4 regions of the Leuconostoc sp. UCMA20149 genome follow, and region 2 is predicted to be linked to each of the others. Evidence: riboswitches for the same ligand, from Rfam matches in the RefSeq annotation. Region 2 holds a riboswitch; each other region holds the start of a gene.
The links. A riboswitch is a leader RNA that binds a small molecule or an ion and turns the genes downstream of it on or off. The one in region 2 is predicted to bind thiamine pyrophosphate.

Region 1: linked by a shared signal. The riboswitch ahead of FF105_RS04350 (ECF transporter S component) and the one ahead of FF105_RS02815 (transcriptional activator) in region 2 are both predicted to bind thiamine pyrophosphate.
Region 3: linked by a shared signal. The riboswitch ahead of thiT (energy-coupled thiamine transporter ThiT) and the one ahead of FF105_RS02815 (transcriptional activator) in region 2 are both predicted to bind thiamine pyrophosphate.
Region 4: linked by a shared signal. The riboswitch ahead of FF105_RS10925 (hypothetical protein) and the one ahead of FF105_RS02815 (transcriptional activator) in region 2 are both predicted to bind thiamine pyrophosphate.

Annotation. Positions count from the first base shown of each region.
Region 1 is NZ_VJYC01000003.1:230,711-234,928, reverse strand. It holds gene FF105_RS04365 (Nif3-like dinuclear metal center hexameric protein) at 1-122, opposite strand, end outside; gene FF105_RS04360 (tRNA (adenine(22)-N(1))-methyltransferase) at 116-805, opposite strand; gene FF105_RS04355 (DMT family transporter) at 875-1,816, opposite strand; TPP riboswitch at 1,985-2,074, shown strand; gene FF105_RS04350 (ECF transporter S component) at 2,219-2,797, shown strand; gene FF105_RS04345 (thiamine-binding protein) at 2,794-3,087, shown strand; gene FF105_RS04340 (ABC transporter ATP-binding protein) at 3,124-4,218, shown strand, end outside.
Region 2 is NZ_VJYC01000002.1:165,126-169,343, reverse strand. It holds gene FF105_RS02830 (vWA domain-containing protein) at 1-1,143, shown strand, start outside; gene FF105_RS02825 (hypothetical protein) at 1,140-1,430, shown strand; gene FF105_RS02820 (hypothetical protein) at 1,427-1,933, shown strand; TPP riboswitch at 1,972-2,060, shown strand; gene FF105_RS02815 (transcriptional activator) at 2,148-2,708, shown strand; gene thiM (hydroxyethylthiazole kinase) at 2,708-3,484, shown strand; gene thiD (bifunctional hydroxymethylpyrimidine kinase/phosphomethylpyrimidine kinase) at 3,481-4,218, shown strand, end outside.
Region 3 is NZ_VJYC01000004.1:7,250-11,467, reverse strand. It holds gene FF105_RS04535 (MIP/aquaporin family protein) at 1-561, shown strand, start outside; gene FF105_RS04530 (MIP/aquaporin family protein) at 664-1,383, shown strand; gene FF105_RS04525 (RluA family pseudouridine synthase) at 1,422-2,318, opposite strand; TPP riboswitch at 2,385-2,473, shown strand; gene thiT (energy-coupled thiamine transporter ThiT) at 2,542-3,096, shown strand; gene FF105_RS04515 (MerR family transcriptional regulator) at 3,133-3,603, opposite strand; gene FF105_RS04510 (glycosyltransferase) at 3,688-4,218, opposite strand, start outside.
Region 4 is NZ_VJYC01000024.1:341-4,558, reverse strand. It holds gene FF105_RS10935 (DUF2316 family protein) at 166-468, shown strand; gene FF105_RS10930 (cryptochrome/photolyase family protein) at 491-1,918, shown strand; TPP riboswitch at 2,047-2,135, shown strand; gene FF105_RS10925 (hypothetical protein) at 2,240-2,938, shown strand; gene FF105_RS10920 (NUDIX domain-containing protein) at 3,059-3,553, shown strand; gene FF105_RS10915 (2'-5' RNA ligase family protein) at 3,591-4,112, shown strand.

The DNA of each region.
Region 1 (4,218 bases), on a different contig from region 2:
ATAACGCGATTAATTTGTTGATTAGGGTTGCCAATTTGTAAACCGGTGGGATCCCCTGCTTCTGCCAATGATAGTGGCGCAAACTGTTCAATTTGATCAATTAATTCTTGTGCAATCACGATATCAGCTCCTTGATGCGATCATAAGTCGTTTGCCATTTCTTATAAGCTACTGTATTTTGGTTTCCTGAATTTTTCAAATGTTCCAAAATAAGTTGGATGCGGTCACATTCTTTTTGCCACTTGGCGACAAAAATTGGTGATTTTGCTTGCAACAGATACGGACCAAAATCAATCTCATGATCAGATAATTTTGATTCACCAGGTGTTGCAACAATCACTTCATAAAAATGCGAACCTTCCTGAACAATATCTTCCGCTATAATCAAATAGTGGTTGTTGTTTAACCATGATCTGACAACATTCTCATCAGTATTTGGTTGTAAAATCAAAGTATTAAATTGATGATTTTTTGAGTGCCCGGCTGACAAAATGTCTTGAATTAAAATGCCGCCCATGCCAGCAATTACAACCGTGTTAACCTTATCAGCGGTATCAATAGCGGCTAGACCATTCGCTAATCGCGCCTCAAGTTTGCCATTCAGATGTCGTCTGTTAATTTCATGTTGGACATTTTCAAATGGTCCCTGAGCAACCTCACCGGCTATGGCATGCCGGACATGATTGGTCAAGAGTAAGTGTGCAGGTAAATAGGCATGATCTGAACCGATATCAGCAATTATTGCGTCTTGTGGCACGTGCTTAACCACAGCTTCAAGGCGTGGCGAAAGATGAATACTATCCATAATGTTTCCTAAAAAAATTTTTTTACTCCTACAAGTATAGCAAAAAAGCCAGCTATGCGCTGACTTTCCTTATCCAAATTTTATCAGTAGCACACCGATTGCCATCACCACGATACCAAATATTTGAGCCCGCGTCACTTGTCTTTGTGGTGAACGCCACCATCCAAATTGTGTGACAGCCATTGATCCAACGATTGAACCAAATAATCCCAAAGTCACCGTTACTCCTGCTCCCAGTTGTGGCACTAAATAGGCGGCTGCGAAAACAAACGCAGCGCCCAATACGCCACCAATGAACAACCAAAATGGCTGTTCATTAGCGTGGAATGTTTTGGGTAAAAGAGACTTGTCACGAACCATGACAACCAAAAAAATCAAGATGGTGCCTGTCAAAAAAGAAAACACCGAGGCACCAACTGAGGAATGCATTAATTGTCCTAAGTGACCATTGATGGCTTGTTGAATAGCTGAAATAGCACCTGCCACTATCCCCCACAAACGCCATAAATTCAACGTAACGGCGTTTTCATGATCTGTGTCACTTTTTTCTTCAACCTTAGCGAATCCTCGGCTCGCCAACACAACAGCAATATAAATACCTAAGAATAAAATCAAAATTCCCATCGACTTCAACCAGGTTAAAGGATGTTGTTGTGCCCCAAAAAGCCCAAATATATCAATCACTTCTCCCATCAAAACTTGGCCTAAAATGGGCAGAATAATCGTTTGGATTGCCCCTAATTTAGGAAACATTAAAATGTTAGACGTTAAAAAGAAGACACCCAAAATCCCGCCCAACCAAATCCACCACGGATTATGCGATAAAACAGTGCCAATAGGAACAATATGTTGACTAGTTCCAAAAAAGACGGCGATGAGAAATATTGTCCCGACTGTAAATGAAATCAAACTAGACCTAAACGGTGAACGCACCGCTGCACCTAATTTTGCATTAATAGCACTTTGATTAGCTAATAAGAATCCAGCAGCCAATCCAATAAAATAAAGCATCTCAATACAACTCCTAAACTTATCTTCTTAATTGCAACTCATGAATAATAAGTATACCCATAAGAACCATTTTTGCAAGCCAAACGACTTTCACCGCTTGCAGGCAAAAATGGATTGTGGTACACTCTGTTTGTGAGTTAATCACAAACAATTGAAAACAATTGAAAACACCAAAATCTGGGGTGCCAAACGGCTGAGATAATACCCATATAACCTGATCTAGATTATACTAGCGTAGGGAGATTTACTTTAATATTGATTGTATACAGACGAACTACCTATTCAGTCTGTTGTAGTATTTTTAATTGATATGATATCAAAGCCAATCTTCCCACGAAGATTGGCTTTTTGTATGTCTAACCTCATGGCGGTGTTTTCACAACAAATTCGGAGGTGTGCAACATGCATACAAAATGGTCACTTCGTGACGTCATCTTTATCGCACTCATCGCGGTGTTTTTCGGCTTTATTTTCTGGGCTTGGGCATTTGCTTATAATGTTATTGCAGCAATATTAACACCTATGGGTTTAAGTCCATACGCTAACGATGCAACAATTGGTCCATGGCTAATGGCTGGTCCAATGGCGGGATACATTATTCGCCGTGCCGGAGCTTCGATTATTGGCGAAACACTTGCAGGTACTATTGAAATGGTTTTTGGCTCACAATGGGGTGTCATGAATATCGTTGCTGGTGCCATTCAGGGCCTCGGAACTGAAATTGGATTTGCTATTTTTGGATATCGACGTTGGGATAAAACTAGCTTAACAGCTTCTGTCATTACCGTCACAATTGTCACCTTTGGTTGGGACTTGCTTCGCAATGGCTATGCCCAATATTCATTAGGTCTGTTAGTTGGTCTATTTATCACACGCCTGATTTCATCGGCAATTTTTGCTGGTGTCATTGTTTACTTCACACAGAAGCTAATTGCTAAATCAGGTATTTTGACAACGCATCAATCAGAGGTGATCTCATGATTTCAAGTATTGCAGTACAAGTTTTGCCAATGACTGCCAACGAAAATGATGTGATTAAAATTGTTGATCATGTCATTGCTTATATTGATGCTAGCGGTGTTAATTACCAAGTTGGTGCGTTTGAATCGACATTAGAAGGTGATTACGATCAATTGATGGCAATCTTAGCACAATTACCAAAAGTTGCGGCCGAAATCACAGACATACCTGTAATGGTTTATAGCAAAATCAATATGGCGACGACTAGCGATGTACTTACAATAGCAAAAAAAACAGATAAATACAGATAAAGCGGTTTTTTCCGCGTACATAGGATACCACAAACCATGATTGTTACTCTAGAACACCTTAATTTAAGCTATGGCAAAACAAAAATTTTTGACGACTTGACATTGACCATTCAAGAAAATAGCTTCAACCTTTTGATTGGACCATCGGGTATTGGTAAATCTACTTTGTTAAAAATTATTGCTGGCCTGTTTCCTCAACTTAAAGGCACTGTTTTGGTTGACAATATCGCCATCAGCCAGCTACCAGCTAATCAGAGAGCCCAGTATGTTGGTTTCTTATTTCAAGATCCCGACACACAGTTTGCGATGCCTACCCCTTTTGAGGAATTGACGTTTACACTAGAAAACTTGCAAATTGCGTCTGATGAAATAGCTGAACGTGCAACAGCGGCGCTTAAATTTGTCGGCATCGAACAACTAGCCAATCAACAAATGACCACACTATCAGGTGGTGAAAAACAAAAAGTTGCTTTGGCAATTATCGTTGCGATGAAAAGTAAATTGTTACTACTAGATGAACCTTTCGCTAATGTTGATATGACAGCACGGCAGGAAATTTTAAAAAAAGTAAAAACATTGCAGGCCGATGGCGTTACAATTCTTGTTGCGGATCACGATTTTTCAGGCTATCCAGAGATTGTCAACAATGTGTGGGAAATTCATAATCATAAAATATCAGCACTTGATCATACTCAATTTATTCAACGACTTCCAAAGCCACAACATCATACTTTTAAAATAATCAGTGAAGGGGTTTTTGAACTAAATCATTTCAAGTTATTGAACGAAAAAAAGACTTTGATAACGGTGCCAGAACTTCTAATTGGTGCACCAGGAATTACCCTCCTGACTGGCGCAAATGGTAGCGGCAAATCAACTTTATTTAATGCGTTAACTAAATTGAAATCTTTTGATGGGCAGATAACTTATCAATCAAAAAATATTCAAAAATTAAAAGTTGCACGATATGTTCAAGAAGTGGCACTATTGTTTCAAAGCCCAGAGCGCCAGTTTCTTCGAATGACTGTCGATGAGGAATTAACATTGAGTTATCAACATAGTCAACAACGCGCATTTTGGTCACCCCAAAAAATTGATCATTATCTCACGCGTCTCAACCTCCTCCATCTG
Region 2 (4,218 bases):
GAAACGGATAATTTAATATTAGGTGGTATTAAAACCTTGCTAGATGTTTCACCGCTATATGGCAACATTGTCATGAATTTAACCCGTGAAATGAACCTGTTAGCACCGCATCCATTGGCATTAAAATGGCAAAATCATCGTTGGTACTTAGTAATCAATCCAGCTCGTTTAACAGAAAATTTCAGCACATACAATCAGATTGCGGCTGCATTGGCACATGAAGCACTGCATGTTATTTGGGAACACCCAGTTCGCTATGCTACAACGCACCAAGCAAAATCAGTTGTTGATCTAGGAACTGATGTGGCGATTAATCAATATTTACCTAAGGAATTAGGTGAGTTACCAACGGCTGTGACTTTGCAAATGCTGTTTGATGTGTACGGCGAATGGTTTGCGCCTTATCAAGATTCGCAAACTTATATTGATTTAATCAGTCGTTTTGAAGATGATGTGCCCGCTCATGGGGACATCGACGGCCACGGTGATTGGGCGAGTGTTGGCGATGAGGCTGATGAGGCTAAATCGGCACTTGAACAAGTCATTCGCCAAGCCAATGAAGATGCACAAAAATCTGGGCGAGGTCACTTGACTAGTGCTGTCATGCAGCAGATTGCTGCGGTGGTGGTGCCTAAAAAAAATTGGCATCAAATCCTCAAAACAGGGGTAAGCCAAGTACCTAATCAAAAGAAACCATCACGCGCACGATTTAATCGACGCCAAGCCTACCGAATGGATTTATTTGGTGAAATTAGTACGTATGAAAATGAAATTTTGGTATTTGTCGACAATTCGGCTTCTATTAGTGATAAACTAGTGGGTAAATTCCTAGCCAATGTGATGCAAATAACACAACAATTTGATGCTAAAGTTCGCGTGTTTTCATTTGATACAGCAGTTGAAGTGATTCAAAATATCAATCATTGGCAGCGCCGTGCTGGCGGGGGGACGGCATTTCAAAGTATTTTTGACTATCTAGATAAACAAAAAACACCTCGTGAGACGACAACAGTGATTATCCTAACTGATGGTGACGGTGAAACATCACCGATTATGTCACAGTATCGTCGTGTTTATTGGATACTGCCAGAACAGCAACAACTCAGTTTGCCTAATCAAATTGGAAAGGTGTTGACCCTATGAAATTAAATCCAAGAGATCTGAGTAGTTTTATTGCCAAAGACAATCGGTTCAAAAGAGCTGAAGCATTATTAACCGATCAATGGGAATCACTGTTGCTGAGCGAGCCATGGGGCATGACGATGATGACGCGTTCAGATATTGTTTATGCAAAAGCATTAGTTGCATCAGACGCTATGACACCCACAGTTGATCTGACAACGTTTAAAGGCGTTCAACAGTTTATTCAGCGTAATGCAGTTCGGCTTTCACCAGATGTCGTCACAATGTTAAAGGAGCCATTCTTATGAAAATTAATCTTGTACTTGCACCAGAACAGTCAGTTTCAGAATTATTAGCACTTCAAACAGCGAATCCAGACAATGTGTTTTACCTCGGGAAGGTATCACAATTGGCTGGTTCGAATATTTTGATTTTGGATGCACCAGAAATTGTCCAACAATTTCAACGGCCATTAGGATTTGATAGTCGTTATACTAATGGTCAGTTAACTGGTCGTGTGATTCATCAAATTACCTTTCAGGCTAAAGATGATAATGATAAACTAATTGGTAAGTTAGTAAATGTTGCCGGTGTTGTGGCTCAAAATGATAATGGTAAAGCAGATTATATGCTGTGGACTTTTTGGCAAAATCACAGTCAATTAGCTGATTTTTTGAAAAGTACGCAGTATCAGCAAATGATTAATTTGATGAAAAATCCTTATACAACAACTTATCAACGTGTTACAAGTGATTCGCAATTGTCACTAAAACATCAAATGAGAGATGTTGATCCTGAATGGTGGGGTTGATTATCTGGTGACATTCATTTACACTTATCTTGAATTAAATAAAATATCTGGGGTGCCGATTGGCTGAGAAATACCCATTGAACCTGATGACGTTAGTACGTACGCAGGGAGATATGTTGCATAAGCTAGTGTTTTTTAAATGTTGATTACTGGCCGTGAACGCATCTTCTTGGAGTGGGTTCGCGGCCTTTTTGTGTCCTATTATGGAGAAAACATGACCTCATTACAAACCATTAGAGAACAATTTATGCCTCAAATCATGGCTGAACCTTTCGTGAAAGCTATTGGCAGTAATTCATTAACTCAGCGGCAAGCTGATTATTATACAGCACAAGATGCAAGCTACATTGAAGCATTTATGCCCATTGTGAATCAAATTGATGAATCATTACATTTAACCAGACCGACAAGCGACGATGAAGGACAAGCACATCTTAGTCTAGTGGATGCTGTTGCCCCAAAGCCTTTAGATTTGGTTGGGCAATCTTATGTGAATCACATGCGTTCTGCAGCTCAAAAAGGTGCTATGGCAGCAATTATGGCAACCTTACCTTGTGTAGAATCCTATTATTTTATAGCTAAAGCACTGGCACATCAAACAAACAATGGTTGGCAGCAATATTACGCCAGTAAACAATATCATGATTTGGTAACCTATTACTGGCAGATTGTTGACCATTCAGACGGTCAACTGGATGTCGCTATTTTTGAAAAATCATATCAATTTGAACTAAAATTTTGGCGGAATGCCTATGAAAAAGGGAGTCAATACTAATGACGATTAAAAATGTACGGACACAATCACCGCTTGTTCTGACTTATGCTAACTTTGTTACCCCACAATTCGTAGCCAATGTCGTGAATGTTATTGGTGCTTCGCCACTTATGAGTAGGGAAGTTAGTGAATTTAATGATTTATGTCAAATTGCAGATGCCGTTGTCATCAATATTGGTACGCTTAAGGCCAATGAACTGTCTGATATTGTAACGCTTTCAAAGGTCGCTACTAATTTAGATAAACCTGTTATCTTGGATCCAGTTGCTGTTGCAGTACCTTTTCGTAGTAAGGCTGTGCAGACTTTGATGCAAGAAGGGCATGTTGATATTATTCGAGGCAACGCAGCGGAAATAGCGTGGTTTGCCGATATTGATTTTGACAGTCAAGGCATTGATGCCACTGGTAGTGGGGATGTGATTGCCATCGCACAATTAGCAGCAGAAAAGACTGGTGCCATAATTGCATTAAGTGGCGCCAAAGATGTTATTAGTGATGGCCATCAAACTGCCGTCATTGAGACAGATGTGCCATTATTATCAACTAATGTGGGTACTGGCGATGCATTATCGTCTGTTATTGGTGCCTTTGTAGCTGAATCACTCACTGTGGAAAATGTCACGTATGCGATGGCAACTTTTAAGTTAGCTGGGCTCAAAGCCAGCCGTCAAATTACGACACCAGGTTTTTATAGTATGCAATTGCTAGATGAGCTTGCTGCAATTACAAGCGAGGAAGTAGCGACATTTATGACTGAAAGTGTGCAATATTTATGAGCAATGAAACACCACAAGTATTAACAATCGCTGGTGCTGATAGTAGTGGTGGTGCCGGTATTAGTGCTGATTTAAAGACATTTGCTGCACAGGGTGTCTATGGTGCTAATGTATTTGTCGCTTTAACAGCGCAAAATACATTGGGTGTTCAAGATGTTTTGATGACCCCACCTGATATGATTTGGTCACAAATGAAATCAATCGCTGATGATTTAGCGATTAAAGCAATCAAAACTGGCATGCTCGGTAACGCAGAGACAGTAGCGCTTGTTGCCAAAGGCTTGCAAAATTTTGATTTTGGTAAATATGTGTTAGATCCGGTAATGGTTGCGAAAGGTGGCGCAAAGCTGCTTAATCCTGATGCAGTGGCTGCCGTGAAAAGTTTATTGTTACCGCTGACAGAACTTGTAACGCCTAATATGCCAGAAGCTGAAATTTTAAGTGGTCAAGCGATTAATAATCGGCAAGACATGCAACGTGCAGCTAGGACGATTCAAAAATTAGGCGCCAAAAATGTTTTATTGAAAGGAGGTCATGGGCAGTCATCACGTATTGAGGATTACATCTTATTGGCTGATGGGACAGATTTCTGGTTGGCAAGTCAGCGGGTCCATACTGAGCGTACCCACGGCACCGGAGACACTATTTCGGCAGCGATTACTTCACAATTAGCGCTTGGCAAAACTTTAGATGTGGCAATTTTGAATGGGAAAAGATACGTTGACGCCACAATT
Region 3 (4,218 bases), on a different contig from region 2:
CACTTTAATCCAGCTGTTTCGTTGTCAATGGCTATCCAAAAAAGACTCTCATGGGTTGATTTTGGTGGTTACATCGTAGCTCAATTCCTCGGTGCCATTGTTGCTTCAGCAGCTGTTTATGGCGGTGTTGCCGCTTACTTGAAGTCTTCAACTGTTTCCACAGCATTATCTGGACAAACAATGACCGTCAGCCAATTCGTTTCTTATGTTGGTTTGGGTCAAGCAAACTATGCCACTGGTGAACGTCTTAACGCTTTTGCGTTTGAGTTCGTCTTGACATTCTTGTTCGTACTTGTAATCTCAATTGTTACAAAGTTGACTAATGTTCCAGCCCCATTGGTTATTGGTCTTTTCTTAGCCGTTTTGATTATTGTAGCCTTACCAATTACTGGCGGATCATTCAACCCGGCCCGTTCATTGTCACCAGCAATTTTTGTCGGTGGTAAAGCACTTAAACATCTGCTAGTCTATATTCCAGCACAGCTAATCGCTGGTGCTTTGGCAGCATTTGCCGCTAACTACTTCAACAAAACCAGTGATGAAAAAGCCGTAAAAGCCTAAATTTTATAAAGATTGACTAACATTGTCAATCTTTTTTTGTTTCTAGAAATAAACGTGTATAATGGAATTTATTGGTAATATTACACACAAGGAGAATTTTTCATGCGTAAGTATATCGCAGAATTTCTAGGAACATTTATGTTAGTGTTCTTTGGAACTGGTAGTGTTGTTTATTCAGCTATTACGACACAATCACCTATCACAATTGGTTTGTCATTTGGTTTGGCATTGGCCGTTGCCATTTATGCTTTTGGTCACATTTCTGGTGGGCACTTTAACCCAGCTGTATCACTGTCAATGGCGATTCAAAAGCGTTTATCATGGGTCGAATTTGTCGGCTATGTATTAGCACAACTGATTGGTGCTATTGTCGCTTCTGGTGCTGTCTATCTTGGCGTTACAGCTTATCTTAAGTCAACATCCGTTACAACTGCTTTATCAGGTCAATCAATGACAGTCAAACAATTCGTTACTTTGGCTGGTCTTGGTCAAACAAACTTTGCTGATGGACAAGGCTGGTACGCTTTCGCCTTTGAATTGATTTTGACTTTCTTGTTTGTTTTGGTCATTTCAATTGTCACTAAATTGGCTAATGTGCCTGCCCCATTGATTATCGGTTTGTGGTTAGCTGTTCTAATCATTGTCGCATTACCTATTACAGGTGGTGCTTTCAACCCTGCCCGCGCATTGGGTCCAGCAATCTTTGTTCAAGGTAAAGCACTTGGTCACGTTTGGGTTTACTTAGTGGCTGATCTACTCGGTGGTGCTTTGGCAGCATTTGCCGCTAACTTCTTCAATAAGGGTATTACAAAAGAAGCATAATGTTTTTACTAAAAAGAAGCTCATCACGAGCTTCTTTTTTATTGTCGCAATTGCCGTGGAAAGTCATGAGGCAATGGACCTGTAATCGTTTTAACGCCACCATCAAAGGGTAAAGGTAGTTCAATGGTAGCTGAATGCAGCATCAATCTTGTCATATGACGCCCACCATATAGGTCATCCCCAATTATTGGATGGCCTATACTAGCCAAATGAACTCTAATTTGGTGCATTCGGCCAGTATCCAAACGAATTCGTAATAGTGAGTTTTGATAAACTGTATGTACATTAGTCCAATGCGTTACAGCAAATTGTGCTTCGGCGCCATTGACAGCACGTTTCCTGTCGTCTTTTGCATCAATGCCAATTGGTGTTTTAATTATTCCCTGTTTTGTCGGCATCACACCACTCACCCATGCCAAATAAGTCCGCGTAATTACCTTAGCTGATAATAGCTGGTCAAGTATTGGCACTACTAAAGGCGTTTTTGCAATAATAACGGCGCCGGATGTAGCCCGATCAATTCGATGTACCATATAAGGCGACGCTTCTACATGACGCCTTTGAAAATCACCGGCAACGTAATTCAGCAAAGTATCATCTTCTGTGGGTGAATGCGGATGCATTTTCATCCCCGCTGGTTTATCAATCACCACAAGATAATCATTCTCAAATAAAGTTGTTACCTGCTGATTATACTTTGGTCGATAATTAGAACTACTCGTTCTAAAGTCGTCCTGATCAAACATCATTACTAAGACATCGTTAGTGGCCAAATAGTAACTAGTCGGGACCGTTCTGCCATTCACAGTGAAATGACGCTTAATTCTGAGAGCACCACGAATACGCTTTGGAATGAGCCATTTGGTCCATAAGGCTTTGACTGATTGCCCTGCGTTATGCGGTGATATAATAAATTGATATTGCCATGTTGTCATATGATAAGTGCCCACACCTTTAGTTGATTAGCCCCTAATTTGACTTTATTGTCATTTTAGTTATACTTAGATTATCTGGGGTGCCCTATGGCTGAGATATACCCACTGAACCTGCTCATGATAATGCATGCGAAGGGAGATATCACATTGTTTAGCTCATTAATGGCGCAACCTGTAAATTCTCTTGACGGTTGCGCTTTTATTTTTTGGAGATATGAAGTCTATGCAAAATTCTCGTTCCCGCGTCATCGCTGAAGTGGCTATATTTGCCGCCTTGGCTGTTGTTTTTGATTGTTTGACCCTATTTAAAATGCCACAAGGTGGCGCTGTAACCTTGTCACTGGTCCCAATATTATTTGTTGCGTACCGTCACGGTGTAAAAGCCGGTATGATTACTGGATTAATTGTTGGTATAGTGACTTTTATTTTAAATCCGTACTATTTAAATCCATTACAAGTATTTTTTGACTATTTCTTTGCCTATACGCTAGTTGGTCTCGGCGGATTGTTCGAAAACCAATTAAAATATGCACTCCGTCGAGATGCAACAAGGCAAGCAATGATACTCATATCAATTGGTGCCCTATTAGGTGGTATTGGTCGCTTTTTTGGTTCCTTTTTGGCTGGTGGTTTCTTTTACGGTGCCTTTGCCCCCAAAGGGCAAAATCCGTGGCTTTACTCACTAATATACAACGCAGCTTATGTTATCCCACAAATCCTGTTGACGATCGTTGTACTGATTATTTTGCTTCGCGTTCAACCAAAAATGTTCAAATAAAAAGCCAGCCATTATAACAATTCTGAAGGGAAGCTGTTATAATAACTGGCTTTTTCTCGTGATTGGAAACTCGCGTTTATCAACAACCCGATACTTTACTTTGCCAGATTCCAGATAGACGTACAACAATTGTGTCTCAGCGTCATCAAAATAACCCAAATTCACAACAACACGACCCTCATATTCTTCAATGCCTTGAAAGGCTTTTTTCATAATATGATGAATAATCATGGCACTTTCAAGTTGTTCATTAGCCTTATCAACAGCGTCATGAAGACTGTCACCATCATCTAAGTTTTGTTTGATTATTGCAACCTTAATAAACGCTCGAAAGCCATATAACCGAGATTCTTGTTCATCTTCTCGATCGATCGCTTGAACATATCCTTGCTTTTCCCAATAACGAAGTTGCCGTGTCGAAATATTTGTCATACGTGCTAACTCGCCAATACGGAATTGTAAATGATCAAGAGACGGCTTTTTAAAATTTTCTTTGTCAAAATTCATGTCTGTGCCTCTAGAAATAGTGTTTTTTGTCAACTAAGTTGCTAAACACCCCTAATATCTATTTAAATATAGCACATTCCTTTGTTAAAACAAAGCCTGCCACTGTTCTAAAATTGGGCCCATTTCAAAATCTTCTACTCGTTGTAATGAAATATCAGCGTAGTATCGTCGCTCTTTTTGAGTACTTAATAGTGGTTGAATAGCTGCTAACAAACCATCAACATCGCCATTCTCGACTAAAATACCGTATTTACCGCCGTCTAGTACCTCCGCAGAACCGGTATTTTTCATTGCGACAATTGGTAACCCAAAGCTCATCGCTTCAGCCAAAACCAATGGCAATCCTTCCCAACGAGACGTCTGTATGAAAATACTAGCATCACGGTAATGTTGTCGTAATGCCTCATCTTTTAGCCCACCACGATAAATAATTTTATCGTGCGCCGCATATTTTTCAATCAAGGTTTGAAAAGTTGCCATGTCTTCTGGTAGCCCATTACCTGCAATTGCCAGGCGCCAATCGTTTGGTAATTTTGAAGCCAATTTCACAGCAAAATCGATGCCTTTATGCTGAATCGCAATTCGAGCTGTAAAGGCAATGATATGCTGCGACAA
Region 4 (4,218 bases), on a different contig from region 2:
ATTGGCGTTTTTTTTTGTTTTTTAGGCTATTGTAATCAAATTTCTTTACGTCTAAGTGTGAAAGCCTTATACTCGTTGTATTACATTATTCATAAATGTGGTGGCTTCAAAATCAACTATACCTGCATAACATTATGATCTGAATAATGAAAGGAGAGAAGTGAGATGTCTTTAAATTCTACGGAACGTTTCAATACCAGTAATGAACTCAAGAAAAATCTTAAAATGAGTCACTTGGCAATTGAGGATGTAGCAAACGCTTTAAACACTTCTGTTGAAAAAATCAATCAGATCTTAGAACTGGATCACGTTGCGCCCGAAGATCCTTGGATTTTGAAAGAATATTTATCGGATCAATTACGCCAACAAGGACTAATGGATTATCCGTATTCAAAATTAGTAGGTGACTTCCGTAATTATTGGTTTTTGAGCACCAGAAAGATATACAAACGACAATTGTCAAAATAATATAAGTTGGGGGAGAATTTTTGTGACTAAGACAAGCGTGATGTGGTTTAGAAGAGATTTAAGATTAGCAGATAATACGGCATTATCGGCTGCAGTCGCTAATAGTGATCATCTTGCTTTAGTGTTTATTATTGACCCAGAGCAAATCGCATCTAATGGCAGTGTCAATCAAAGTGCTTTTTTTGCTAGTGTGTCTCATTTTAAATCAGTTTTAAAAGCCAAAAATATCAGTTTGCATATTTTATCAGGAAATGTCACAACTGTGTTTATAGCATTAAAAAAAGAGCTGCCGGATTGGCAAGATTTGTATTTTAATTTTGACGAACGAGGTTATGGTAGAAAACGAGATCAAGCAATTGCAACATATTGTCGTGATGAGTTGCAGGTAACGCCGCATCCTTTTTTAGATTTCACATTGCACAGCGCGTTTGATATTAAAAAGCAAGATGGTACTGGGTATAAAGTATTCACACCTTACTTTAAGCAATGGATACAACGACCTAAAAAATCAGCAAATTATGATCTAAAGCATTCGGAAGTTGTCAAGAAACAACGGGAACTGTCGTGTAATGAGGCAACAGCTGAGCTTAAAAAGCTAATCCGTCCATGTGACAGTTATGCTTACGAAAACCAAATTGGAGAGTCGGTTGCCAAACAAGTTTTGATCAACTTTGTGTCACATAAACTCGCTGACTATGACAAAAATCGTGATATACCAAGCCTCGATGCTACCAGCCATTTATCGCGATATTTAAGGACCGGTGAAATTTCAATTCGGACAGTTTTTGATGCTGTCAGTCAGGAACCAGAAAGTGACGGTCGTACGACCTTCATCAAAGAGCTTTGTTGGCGTGATTATTACAATATGATTTATGCCATGTATCCAGATCAGCAAGAAAAAGCGATTAAGACTTCATTTCAAAATGTTGTTTGGCAAAATAATGAGAATCATTTTAAAGCATGGCAGTCAGGGCGCACCGGTTTTCCAATTGTCGATGCAGCCATGCGTCAGCTAAATGAAACGGGTTGGATGCACAACCGATTGAGAATGGTTGTTGCTTCTTTTTTAACCAAAGATCTATTAATTGATTGGCGATGGGGTGAAAAGTATTTTCAACAAAAATTAGTTGATTATGATCCTGCTAGTAACATTGGTGGTTGGCAGTGGGCTGCTTCGACAGGTACAGATAGTGTGCCATATTTTAGAGTATTTAATCCGGCAATACAGTCAGAAAAATTTGATCCTGATGGCACGTTTATCACGCAATATGTTCCGGAATTGAAATCTATCAAAAGCAAAAAAATACATCAGCCTAATCAGTTAACTGATGCGGAACAAAAAGCTTATGGTGTGAAATTAAATGATGATTACCCTCAGCCAATTGTGGATCATAAAGCTGCGCGATTAAGAGCGATTGCGGTGTATGAACAAAGTAAAGATTATTTTTAAAAGGGTTTTGTGAAAAGAATCCAATAACTTGGCTTAGTGGGCACAGTTTCGCCTTTATCAGATGAATCGATTGCATAGTTCTTAAAATTTATTACTTCATTAATCAATACGTGTGCTATAATTTTTATGTAAGATATCTGGGGTGCCTTGAGCTGAGATCATACCCATTGAACCTGAAGCAGTTAAGACTGACGCAGGAAGATATTATAGTAGCCACATCAATATCATGATGTTGTATTTAGCGATGCTTTTTGGCGACCCCAGCTCAATTTTAGTGAGCTGGGGTTTTTAGATATTTTATAAAAAAGAATGGAGAATATCATGAAATTTAGTCAATTAGCACACGAAAAGTCAGCTTCACTTTGGCTGTCAAGCAAGAATCACCCCTTTATTAAGGGAATTGAAGACGGGACGTTACCTTTGTCTGCCTTTAAGGCATATTTGATACAGGATAATTACTACGTCAAAAATTATTTAGCAATTTATGATAAGATTTTGGCGACAAGTCAAGACGCACAAGTTATTAGTGCTTTAAAATCAGGCATTCAGGCAATTACAGCTTATGATGTTGACCAGCAAAATGGGATATATCAAGGTCTTAATATGACTAATGACGAGATTCAACAGGCTGAAATTTTACCAACAACTTATCACTATACTTGCCACATGCACCATGCCTTTGATAGTTATGGGGAAGTTCATGCATTAGCAGCATTGTTACCATGTCCATGGTTATATTTAGAAATTTTCCAAGAAATGTTAGCAAGAAAAGATTACTTAAAAGGCACGCAACAAATTTATATTGACTTTGTTAATTCCTACGCTGATGAGACATTTCAAGGGTACGTTCATAAGATGATTCAATTATTAGATGACTTAGTGACTAAACATCAAGATGAACTTGATATGGATTTGTTGTTGCAACAATTTATGTATAGTAGTGCAGAAGAATTACGTTTCTGGCAAATGACATTATTGCCAGAAAAGTGGGACAGTTACAGTACTGCGCAATCCAAATAAAGCGAAATTTGACCCAGATTTTATGTGACCACTAAGTATTATTATTTTTATAATTAAAACGTCGTAGTGCTATAATGAAAAGTGATTTGTTGCACAAAATTTTGATTAAGGGGTTACATCATGAATAAGAATTATATTGCGCGAATGCGAGAGAAAGTTGGCCATGAGGGCATGATTTTTGTTTCTGCTTTTGGTGTTTTATGGAATGACGCTCACGATGCTATTTTGTTGGAAAAACGTTGGGATTCAGATGCTGGCTGGGGATTTCCTGGCGGATATCTTGAATATGGCGATTCTCCAATGCGAGCGGTTGTACGGGAATTTAAAGAAGAAACGAATATTGACGTTAGCGTAACCAGAGTCTTGGGTATCGCCACAAATGTGACGGACAAAAATTCTTGGGGTGATGCACAAGAAACGATTGGCATGGGTTTTGAAGTTAAACAAGTTGGTGGATTTTTGCAAAAAGATGGGACGGAAACGTTAGACTTACAATTTGTACCCATTCATCCGGAACCGACAATGTTTGTGCCTCAAGCGCAAAAAACTTTGCATCGGATTATCACTGAAAATGAAGTTAGCGATCGACCATGGCTACGCGAAAATGGTGATTAATCTGTTTATTTGATGTGCAATATTAAAAGGAGTAGCAATGAAATTTCGTTCTGTTTTGATTTTTCCAAACTTTAATTCAGTTGATCAAGCAACCATTCAGTCGATTCGACAAAACAATGATAGCCTATATACACATATTCGACCTCATGTATCGCTTGTGTTTCCTTTCAAAAGTAATGCGTCGGATACGATTATTTGTGATGCGGTGCAATCTGTTGTGAAACAGATCGAGTCGTTCACTTTAACACTTAACCATGTGGAGGGTGACACAGATAATGGCTACGTCTGGTTATCCGTTGCGCAAGGTGCAGACATAATCAAAATGATACACGACAAGCTTTATGAACTGGATAATTTTAAGCCTTTTTATCGTCGTGATATACCGTATCAACCGCACGTTACAATAGGACAATCCTTACATCCCAATGAAGCGCGTCAACTAGTTAAGACACTAAATGAATCACAATGGCATATAACCGCTAAAATCGAATGTGTTGCTATTGAAAACATTCTTGCTAATGATGACTCTGAAATTTTGGCTTCATTTGAATTGGTGTGAATCATAGCTTGATTAATTAAATAAGATTATTTAATAATGACCAAATGACATGTCAGACAGAAGATCTGCGCAATGTCATTGGTCTTTTTTGTATGTCAACATGTGT